Regions from separate parts of the Thauera sp. DNT-1 genome, predicted to be linked through region 2. Evidence: predicted binding sites of a transcription regulator. Region 2 holds the regulator's gene; the other holds the start of a gene.

Region 1 (4,409 bases), 1.1 Mb from region 2:
ACGCCCCCTCGCACCTTTGAGCACCTCGCGAATCTTGTCCTCCAGCCGTTTCAGGCTAGTCGGCGCAATCCGCAGCTTCGGGGCCTTGTGCCAAGTCAGGCTGTAGCCCAGAAACTTCCGCTCCCACGGTCGTGCGACCGCGCTCTTGGCCTCGTTGACCGTGAGCTTGAGCCGCTCGGACAGAAACTGGGTAATACCGCCCAGGACACGCTCGCCTGCCGCCTGACTTCTGACGTAGATGTTGCAGTCGTCCGCATAGCGACAGAACGCGTGGCCCCGGCGCTCCAGCTCCCGATCCAATTCTGTCAGCAGAATGTTCGACAGCAGCGGACTCAAGGGGCCGCCTTGCGGCGTACCCTGCGTCCGCGGGCTGACGACGCCCTCTGCCATCATCCCCGCTTCCAGATACCGTCGGATCAGCTTCAGTACCCGCCCGTCCCCGATCTTCTTCGCCAACTTCGCCATCAGAATGTCGTGATTGACCCGGTCGAAGAACTTCTCCAGATCCATATCCACCACGACGCGACGACCTTGAGCCACATACCGCTGCGCCGCCTTGACCGCCTGATGGGCAGATCGCCCCGGTCGGAAGCCGTAGCTCGACTCGGAGAACGCCACCTCGAAGATCGGTGAGAGCACCTGATGCAACGCTTGCTGGATCAGTCGATCCGTCAGCGTCGGTATGCCGAGCGTCCTCATCCCGCCTTGGGGCTTCGGAATATCCACCCGGCGCACCGCTTGCGGGATGTACGTCCCCGCCAGCAGCTTGGCCTTGATCGTCGGCCAGTGTTGCTGCAGATGAGCCTTGAACTCGGATACCCCGATGCCATCGACACCGGCTGCACCCTTGTTGCGGATCACCCGCTCGTACGCAAGCCACAGGTTGCCGCGCTCACACACGGCTTCCATCAGCCCGCTTGCCCGCTCCAACTCCGCTTTCGTCCGCTCAACGTCCGCCGACTCCACCTCGACACGCAGCCCAGCCCCCTCCGGATACCGTCCGGAATCCGCTGCCTGCGCCCCATCTGGCCGATGGGCTTCTGTCTTCCTCGGCTTCATCGAGAAACGTTCGCCTACTCGCGTTCTTCCATGTTCAGCCCTTCGCCCCATCCCGGCGGCTACTATGGCCTCTGCTGACTTCCTCACGCGCATCCCAACGCCTCACGACGTCAGTAGCACAACGGCACCCGTGAGGATCTCCCCGGGTATGACGCACCCACCTTCACGCTTATACCTGTCGGATATACGTCACAGCGTTCCGTGCAAGTTTCGGGCTTTGACAATATTGGCCGCCTCACCCCGCTGCAGCGCCTCCTATCCGCTTCCTGTTCGTCAGGCCAGCGCTTTGCCTTCGGCTTCCTCCAGATTCGCAGTTACCCGCGACACCCTTGCCGTTCAGCTAACTCTTCCCCTTGCCGGGCGAGTAGAGGACTTTCACCTCCAAGTGAGTGCGCCCTGCCGGGCGCACCAATAAAAAAGGCGCGGTCCAGACCGCGCCTTTTCTGTTGCGAGTGCCTCCGGATCAGACGAGCTTGCGGCGGCGGCTCACGGCACCCATGCCGGCGATCGCGATGCCCAGCAGGGCAAGCACGCTGGGCTCGGGCACGGTGCGCGTGGAGGTCGAGGTGTTGCCGTTGAACGCAAGGGTCCAGGCACCGTCGGTCAGGCCATCCACGGTGATGCCCATCAAGCTCCAGCCCGCGGCGCGGCTGTACTGCACCGTGGCCGGGTTCGCGCTGACGGAGATGTTACGGTTCAGGTCGACGTTGTCGTTATCCTCGGCGCAAGTCACGCTGGCGACGGAACCGCTCACCTCGCAGTCGTTGTTCGCGGCCGTACCGTTCGGGGTCCAGTTCACCTCGCTGGTGCCGTCGTTCTTCGTCAGGCTGAAGGACGCGTTCATGTTCGCCTGCGCCGAACCGCTGGTAAAGGCGAGCTGGTTGATCTCGGCATACAGGCTCGGGTCGGCCTCGAACGAAAGCACGAGCTTGCCGGTGCCCGACACGAGGAACGTGAAGACGAAACCGGTGTTCGAGGTGATTTCGGCACTGGAACGCGCGGCGCCGTTGCCCTGGAGCTCGGACTCGGCGATCTGCGCGGTGGAACTCGCCACTCCGTTGCCAAGCTCCGAGGTGTAGATCACGGAGTCGGAGTTCGAATACGTCTCCGTACCCGGCCCGAAGAAGGAGAAGTCGTTGTTGGCGCGGATGATGGTGCTGCCCGGCGCGTTCGCAGCGGTCGCATCGAGCGACGGGGTGGTGTTGCAACCCGTACCCGGAGTGCTTCCCGAGCAGTTGTTGGACTGGGTGGGCGAACTCGCACCGTTCAGGGTCGCCGTGTTGGTGACCTGGAATTCGTACGACTGGATCGGGTTCGCCGCCAGACCGGTGATGCTCACCGAGAACTCCTGGATTTTCAGGCTGGAACTGGCGTACACACTGGCGTTCGCCTGTCCGGCCACACCCAGGGCAAGCGCGGCCGCAATACCGGTAGCCAGGGTCGTTTTGATCAGTTTCATGTCTTTCTCCTTTCGGTTTTCGCTTTGCTTTTGCCTTGCCGAGCACCCTAGCTGGGCGGCAGGGCAGCTATCGAGGCAAGCCCTGTGACTCTTCTAAAGCAAAACGCGGGCCAGCTTTTTTTTATCTTTTATTTTCAACACTTTGAATTTAATCCCCGGCAGAAGGGAGGCCTACTCGGAAGGCGAGTGTAAAAAATTCCGACACCCGGTCAGCGCAAGCGCCTGGCGGGAACGCCGCCCCAGACCTCGCCCGCGCCGATCTTCGTATCCTTGAGCACGACCGCACCTGCCGACACGATGGCGCCGTCGCCGATGGCGACCCCCGACATGACCACCGCCATGGCCCCGATCGTCACCCCGTCGCCGATGCGGATCCTGGCCAGCGCGAAGCGGCTTCCCTCGATCGCGTGCGCATACAGCACGGCATCGTGGCCGATGATGCAGTTCGCGCCGAACTCGGTCAGCGGCGGGTCGAGCAGCGTGCCCGCGCTATAGGTGTTGGGGCCGAGACGCGCCCCCAGCGCGAGGTACACCAACCGCATCAGCGGCACCGGCAGGAAGTGCGTGCGGATCAGGGAGTTGAACAGCAGGAGATAGAAGAGAATGTTCACCTGGGCGGCGAATTCCGCCCGCGACCCCGGCTCCAGTTCGCCCTCGGCGAGCGGCATCGCCTTCAGGAAAAGCCGGTACGCGACAAAGGCCCACACATACATCGCGACGACGCCCCCAAGCAGCAGGACTACGCCACGGAAATCCCCCAGCGGCAAGGAACCCAGCCCCCAATACGAGGTTGCCGCCGCAAGCAGGAGGACCAGGATGAAGAGCGCCATGAAGACGCCGACCTGTGGCAACGAAATCTGTCGCATCGTTTCACTCCATGGCGCCTAGCGCGGACCCGCGCCATCCCGCTCCAGCATCAGCGCGGCGAGCGCCTTGCGCGTCGAGCGCGACGCGGGCGGAGACGACACCCCGACCCTGCCCATCACGACCAGCCCGCCTGCCGCATCCGCACCGAGCAGCGAACCCAGGCGACCTGCCAGCAGCCGCACCCGATCGTCGATGCCCGGCCGGCGCGAGAGGCTGCAACCCGCGCCCGCATACCAGTTGAAGATGACCGGCGTCATCTCGGGCTGCAGGTGCAAGCCGACCGCGTGCGCGGTCAACCACAGGCGCTGCATGGCGATCCCCGCCCCGACGTAATCGAGCATGCCCGCCGGGCGCTGCCGCGCGAGCACGCACAGGTGCGCCGCACAACCCAGGGCCGGCAGGAGGTCGAGCTGGAGGCGTGGCGCCAGGGTGCCCATCAGGTACTTGTTGAAGAAGTCGACCCGCTCCCAGCTGCGCATCACCCAGCGCATGAGCCGGGCGGTGAGCGGATCGACCCCGACGGCCTGCTCCGGGATCCTGTCCTCGCTGAAGCGGGCGCCCCATTCGATCACGTGCCGATGAACCTCGAAGGCCTCGGGGCAGGTGAGCCGGATGCGCGCGTTGTCCCACAGCAGCCGCGCCACCGCGGCGCGCGCGGAGAAGGTCTCGAACAGGCGAAGCTCGTAGGCGTCGCCCACCGAGGCGCTCAATGCCTTGCGCTGGTCGGCCGTCAGCGGAGTGGTGCGCATCGGGCGTCGCTGCACGACGCGCTGTTCGATGAACGGGAAGAGCGGATCGACCGGCACCCCTTGCGCACGCCGTACGCGCACCTCATACACCGGGCGGCGATCGTCGCCGCCGGAGCGCAATGCCCAGGTGGCCACGCAGCCATGGCCGCTGGCGGCGATGCGCAGGGTTTCGAGCAGCGCGCCGTGCGCGATGTGGCTGGCGCGGCCGGCGAAGTCGTAGACGACCTCGTCGCGCGTGTCGAAACCGTGGACCAGGACGAGACCGTCCTCCACGA
Region 2 (4,409 bases):
TCATCGACTCGGTCGCCGCGCTCACGCCCAAGGCCGAGATCGAGGGCGAGATGGGCGACCAGCTCCCCGGCCTGCAGGCCCGCCTGATGTCGCAGGCACTGCGCAAGCTCACCGCCAACATCAAGCGCACCAACACCCTGGTGATCTTCATCAACCAGATCCGCATGAAGATCGGCGTGATGTTCGGCAGCCCGGAGACCACCACCGGCGGCAACGCGCTCAAGTTCTACGCCTCGGTGCGCATGGACATCCGCCGCACCGGCACGATCAAGAAGGGTGACGAGGTGGTCGGCTCCGAGACCCGCGTCAAGGTGGTCAAGAACAAGGTCTCGCCACCGTTCAAGGAAGCCCACTTCGACATCCTTTACGGCGAGGGCATCTCGCGCGAAGGCGAGATCATCGACCTCGGCGTCGAGCACAAGATCGTTGACAAGTCGGGCGCCTGGTACGCCTACAAGGGCGACAAGATCGGCCAGGGCAAGGACAACTCGCGCGAGTTCCTGCGCGCCAACCCGGTGCTGGCCCGCGAGATCGAGAACAAGGTGCGGGTCGCGGTCGGCCTGCCCGAGCTGCCGCCCGCCGCCGCGTCCGCCCCGGCGCCGGCCGAGGCCTGACCCCGTCGACGCCGACATGGGCGAGCCGAGCCTGCGCGAACGTGCGCTCCGCCATCTCGCCCGGCGCGACCACTCGCGCGCCGAACTTGCGCGCAAGCTCGCACCCCATGGCGAGCCGGCCGAGATCGAAGCGGTGCTCGAGCGCATGCGCGAGCTCGGCCTGCAGTCCGACGAGCGCTACGCCGAGGCCTTCGTGCGCGGCAAGGCGGCGCGCTTCGGCACCGCACGATTGCGCAACGAGCTCGTGCGGCGAGGCATCGACCGTGACCGGATCGACGAGGCGCTCGCCGACGAGTGCGTAGAATCCGAGATCGAGCGGGCGCGCGCGGTGCTGCGCGGCCGCTTCGCCACCCCACCCGCCGACGCACGCGAATGGGCGCGCCAGGCGCGCTTCCTGCAAACCCGGGGCTTCGCCCCCGAGCTGATCCGCAAGCTGCTGAAAGAGCCCTACGATGAGTCTGCTTAAGGTCGCCGGCCTGCAAAAGCGCTACAAGGCGCGCACCGTGGTGCATGACGTCGGCTTCGAGGTCGGCTCGGGCGAGGTCGTCGGCCTGCTCGGTCCCAACGGCGCCGGCAAGACCACCTGCTTCTACATGATTGTGGGTCTGGTGCGCGCCGACGGCGGCCAGATCGCCCTCGACGGCACCGACCTCACCCACCTGCCGATCCACGCCCGCGCGCGCTTGGGCCTGTCCTACCTGCCGCAGGAGATGAGCGTGTTCCGCAAGCTCAGCGTGGCCGAGAATATCCGCGCCGTGCTCGAACTCCAGGGGCTCGAACGCCGCCAGATCGAGGAGCGGCTCGAGGAACTGCTGATGGAACTGGGCATCCATCACCTGCGCGACAACACCGCGATCTCGCTCTCGGGCGGGGAGCGCCGGCGCTGCGAGATCGCCCGCGCGCTCGCCACCGACCCGCGCCTGATCCTGCTCGACGAGCCCTTCGCCGGAGTCGATCCGATCGCGGTCATCGACATCCAGAAGATCATCCGCTTCCTCAAGGAGCGCGGTATCGGCGTGCTGATCACCGACCACAACGTGCGCGAGACCTTGGGCATCTGCGACCGCGCCTACATCATCAGCGAAGGTCGCGTGCTGGCGAGCGGAGAACCTACCGAGATCATCGAGAACGAGCGCGTGCGCCAGGTCTACCTCGGCGAGCACTTCCGCCTGTGAGCCCGCCCTCCTGCCGACCGCGATGAAACCCAGCCTCCAGCTCAAGCTCTCCCAGCACCTCACGCTGACGCCCCAGCTGCAGCAGTCGATCAAGCTGCTGCAGCTGTCTACGATCGAGCTGAACCAGGAGATCGAGCGCGTGCTGCTCGAGAATCCCATGCTCGAGCGCGAGGATGGCGACGGCGGCGTCGACTACGCCCCCGCGCCGCCGCCGGGCAACGCGCCCGAGCGCGAAGCCGCGCCGGAACCCGCCGCCGAACCGGCGGGCGAGTCGATCACGCACGAGGGCGGCGAAGGCAGCAGCGAGGACGAGGGCATCGACTGGTCCAACGTGGGTCAGGGCGCGTCCAGCCGCAGCGAGGACGACGAGGACGGCGACTACCAGGACATCCAGGCCGCCGGCGTGTCGCTGCGCGAACACCTCGACCAGCAGGTCGCCCTCTCGCCCCTGTCCGACCGCGACCGCGCGCTGGTGCGCTTCCTGATCGAGGCGCTCGACGACGACGGCTACCTGCACCAGCCGCTGGAAGATCTCCTCGAGCTGCTGCCGCAGGACGCCGAGGTCGATCTCGACGAGCTCGCCATCGCCCTGCGCCACGTGCAGAGCCTCGAGCCGGCCGGGATCGGCGCGCGCAGCCCGCAGGAATGTCTGGCCCTGCAGCTCCAGGCCTTGCCCGAGTGCCCGATACGCCCTCTCGCTCTCGAGATCGTGACCAGCCACCTCGAACTGCTCGCGGAGCGCAACTTCGCCCGTATCCGCAAGCTCACCGGCTGTGACGACGAGGGTCTGCGCGAAGCGCAGGCCCTGATCTGCAGCCTCGACCCCCACCCCGGCTCGCGCTACTCCACCGCCGAGACGCGCTACGTGCTGCCCGACGTCGTCGTGCGCAAGCTGCGCGGCCAATGGACCGTGAGCCTGAACCAGGAAGCGATGCCGCGTCTGCGCATCAATCGCCTCTACGCCAGTCTGCTGCAGCAGAACCGCGCACAGGGCGGCGGCCTGGGTGGACAGCTGCAGGAGGCGCGCTGGCTGATCAAGAACGTCCAGCAGCGCTTCGACACCATCCTGCGCGTGTCCCAGGCCATCGTTGACCAGCAACGGCAGTTCTTCGATCATGGGGACGTGGCGATGCGGCCACTCACCCTAAGGGAGATCGCAGACCAGCTCGAGCTGCACGAATCCACCGTCTCGCGCGTCACCACGCAGAAGTACATGGCGACGCCGCGCGGGGTCTTCGAGCTCAAGTACTTTTTCGGCAGCCATGTCGCGACCGACACCGGCGGTGCGGCTTCCTCCACGGCGATTCGCGCGCTGATTCGCCAGCTGGTGGACGCGGAAGACAGCAAGAAGCCGCTGTCCGACGCCAGGATCGCCGAAATCCTCGGCCAACAGGGAATCGTCGTGGCGAGGCGCACGATCGCCAAGTACCGCGAGTCCCTCAACATCCCGCCGGTCAGCCTGCGCAAATCCCTCTGACAACAACAGGAGTCATCCATGAATCTGAACATCACCGGGCGCCACGTCGAAGTCACCCCCGCCATCCGCGAATACGTGACCTCCAAGCTCGATCGCGTCATCCGCCATTTCGACAACGTCACCAGCGTCACCGTCATCCTGTCGGTCGAAAAGCTCAAGCAGAAAGCCGAGGTGACGCTGCACGTGCGCGGCAAGGACCTCTTCGTCGAAGCGGACGACGCCGACCTCTACGCGGCGATCGACGCGATGACCGACAAGCTCGACCGTCAGGTTCAGAAGTACAAGCAGAAGCAGTCCGACCATAACCACGAGTCGCTCAAGCACCAGGTCCCCGAGGCCTGAGGACCGGCTTGAAGCTCCCCGTCCGGGGTGTGGTTATAATGCGCGCGTTTTCACGAAGCGCGGCCGCACACGCCCCGGACCGGATTCCCGCCCCCCTGGCGGCAGCTGACGGAAGAGTGCGCGAGCCCACCTGCGAATGAGCCTGATATCCCAACTCCTGCCGCTTTCCAACGTGGTGATCGATCTCGACGCGAGCAGCAAGAAGCGCGTCTTTGAACAGGCCGGCCTGCTGTTCGAGAACAACCAGGGCATCGCCCGCAGCACCGTGTTCGACAGCCTGTTCACCCGCGAACGCCTCGGCTCGACCGGACTGGGTCAGGGCATCGCCATCCCGCACGGCCGCATCAAGGGGCTCAAGGACGCCGCCGGCGCTTTTCTGCGCCTGGCCACCCCGGTGCAGTTCGACGCTCCCGACGGCCGTCCGGTGGACATGCTGTTCGTGCTGCTCGTGCCCGAACAGGCCAACGAAACCCATCTGCAGCTGCTGTCCGAGCTCGCGCAGATGTTCAGCGACCGCGAGTTCCGCGAGACCCTGCACGGCGCGACGGATGCCGCACAGATCCACCGCCTGTTCGTGAATTGGGGTGCCGATGCGGCAAACCAGCCTGACCCGGCTGTATGAGGCGCACCGCGAAAGCCTGAGCCTCGTCCACGTCAGCGGACCGATCGGTGCCCGTCTGTCGGTCGCCGAAGAGCGCATCTGGCCGGCCGACCTCGTCGGCCACCTCAACCTGATCCACCCCACCCGGCTACAGGTGCTCGGCGCCGCAGAGCTCGCGTGGGCGCAACGCCAGGCGAACG

The links. Region 2 encodes sigma-54, which starts transcription at its own class of promoters, with help from an activator protein. Its sites were predicted from a motif close to TGGCACGCTTNCTGCTNA; they were not measured.
Region 1: a site for sigma-54 is predicted at 2,614-2,631, ahead of ACZ5PP_RS20540 (PEP-CTERM sorting domain-containing protein). Genes of this name have one in related genera too.

What each region holds. Positions count from the first base shown of each region.
Region 1 is NZ_AP043752.1:4,477,921-4,482,329, reverse strand. It holds gene ltrA (group II intron reverse transcriptase/maturase) at 1-909, opposite strand, end outside; gene ACZ5PP_RS20540 (PEP-CTERM sorting domain-containing protein) at 1,523-2,518, opposite strand; gene ACZ5PP_RS20535 (DapH/DapD/GlmU-related protein) at 2,728-3,384, opposite strand; gene ACZ5PP_RS20530 (nitroreductase family protein) at 3,403-4,409, opposite strand, start outside.
Region 2 is NZ_AP043752.1:3,380,853-3,385,261, reverse strand. It holds gene recA (recombinase RecA) at 1-614, shown strand, start outside; gene recX (recombination regulator RecX) at 631-1,080, shown strand; gene lptB (LPS export ABC transporter ATP-binding protein) at 1,067-1,789, shown strand; gene ACZ5PP_RS15615 (RNA polymerase factor sigma-54) at 1,812-3,266, shown strand; gene hpf (ribosome hibernation-promoting factor, HPF/YfiA family) at 3,285-3,608, shown strand; gene ptsN (PTS IIA-like nitrogen regulatory protein PtsN) at 3,745-4,230, shown strand; gene hprK (HPr(Ser) kinase/phosphatase) at 4,199-4,409, shown strand, end outside.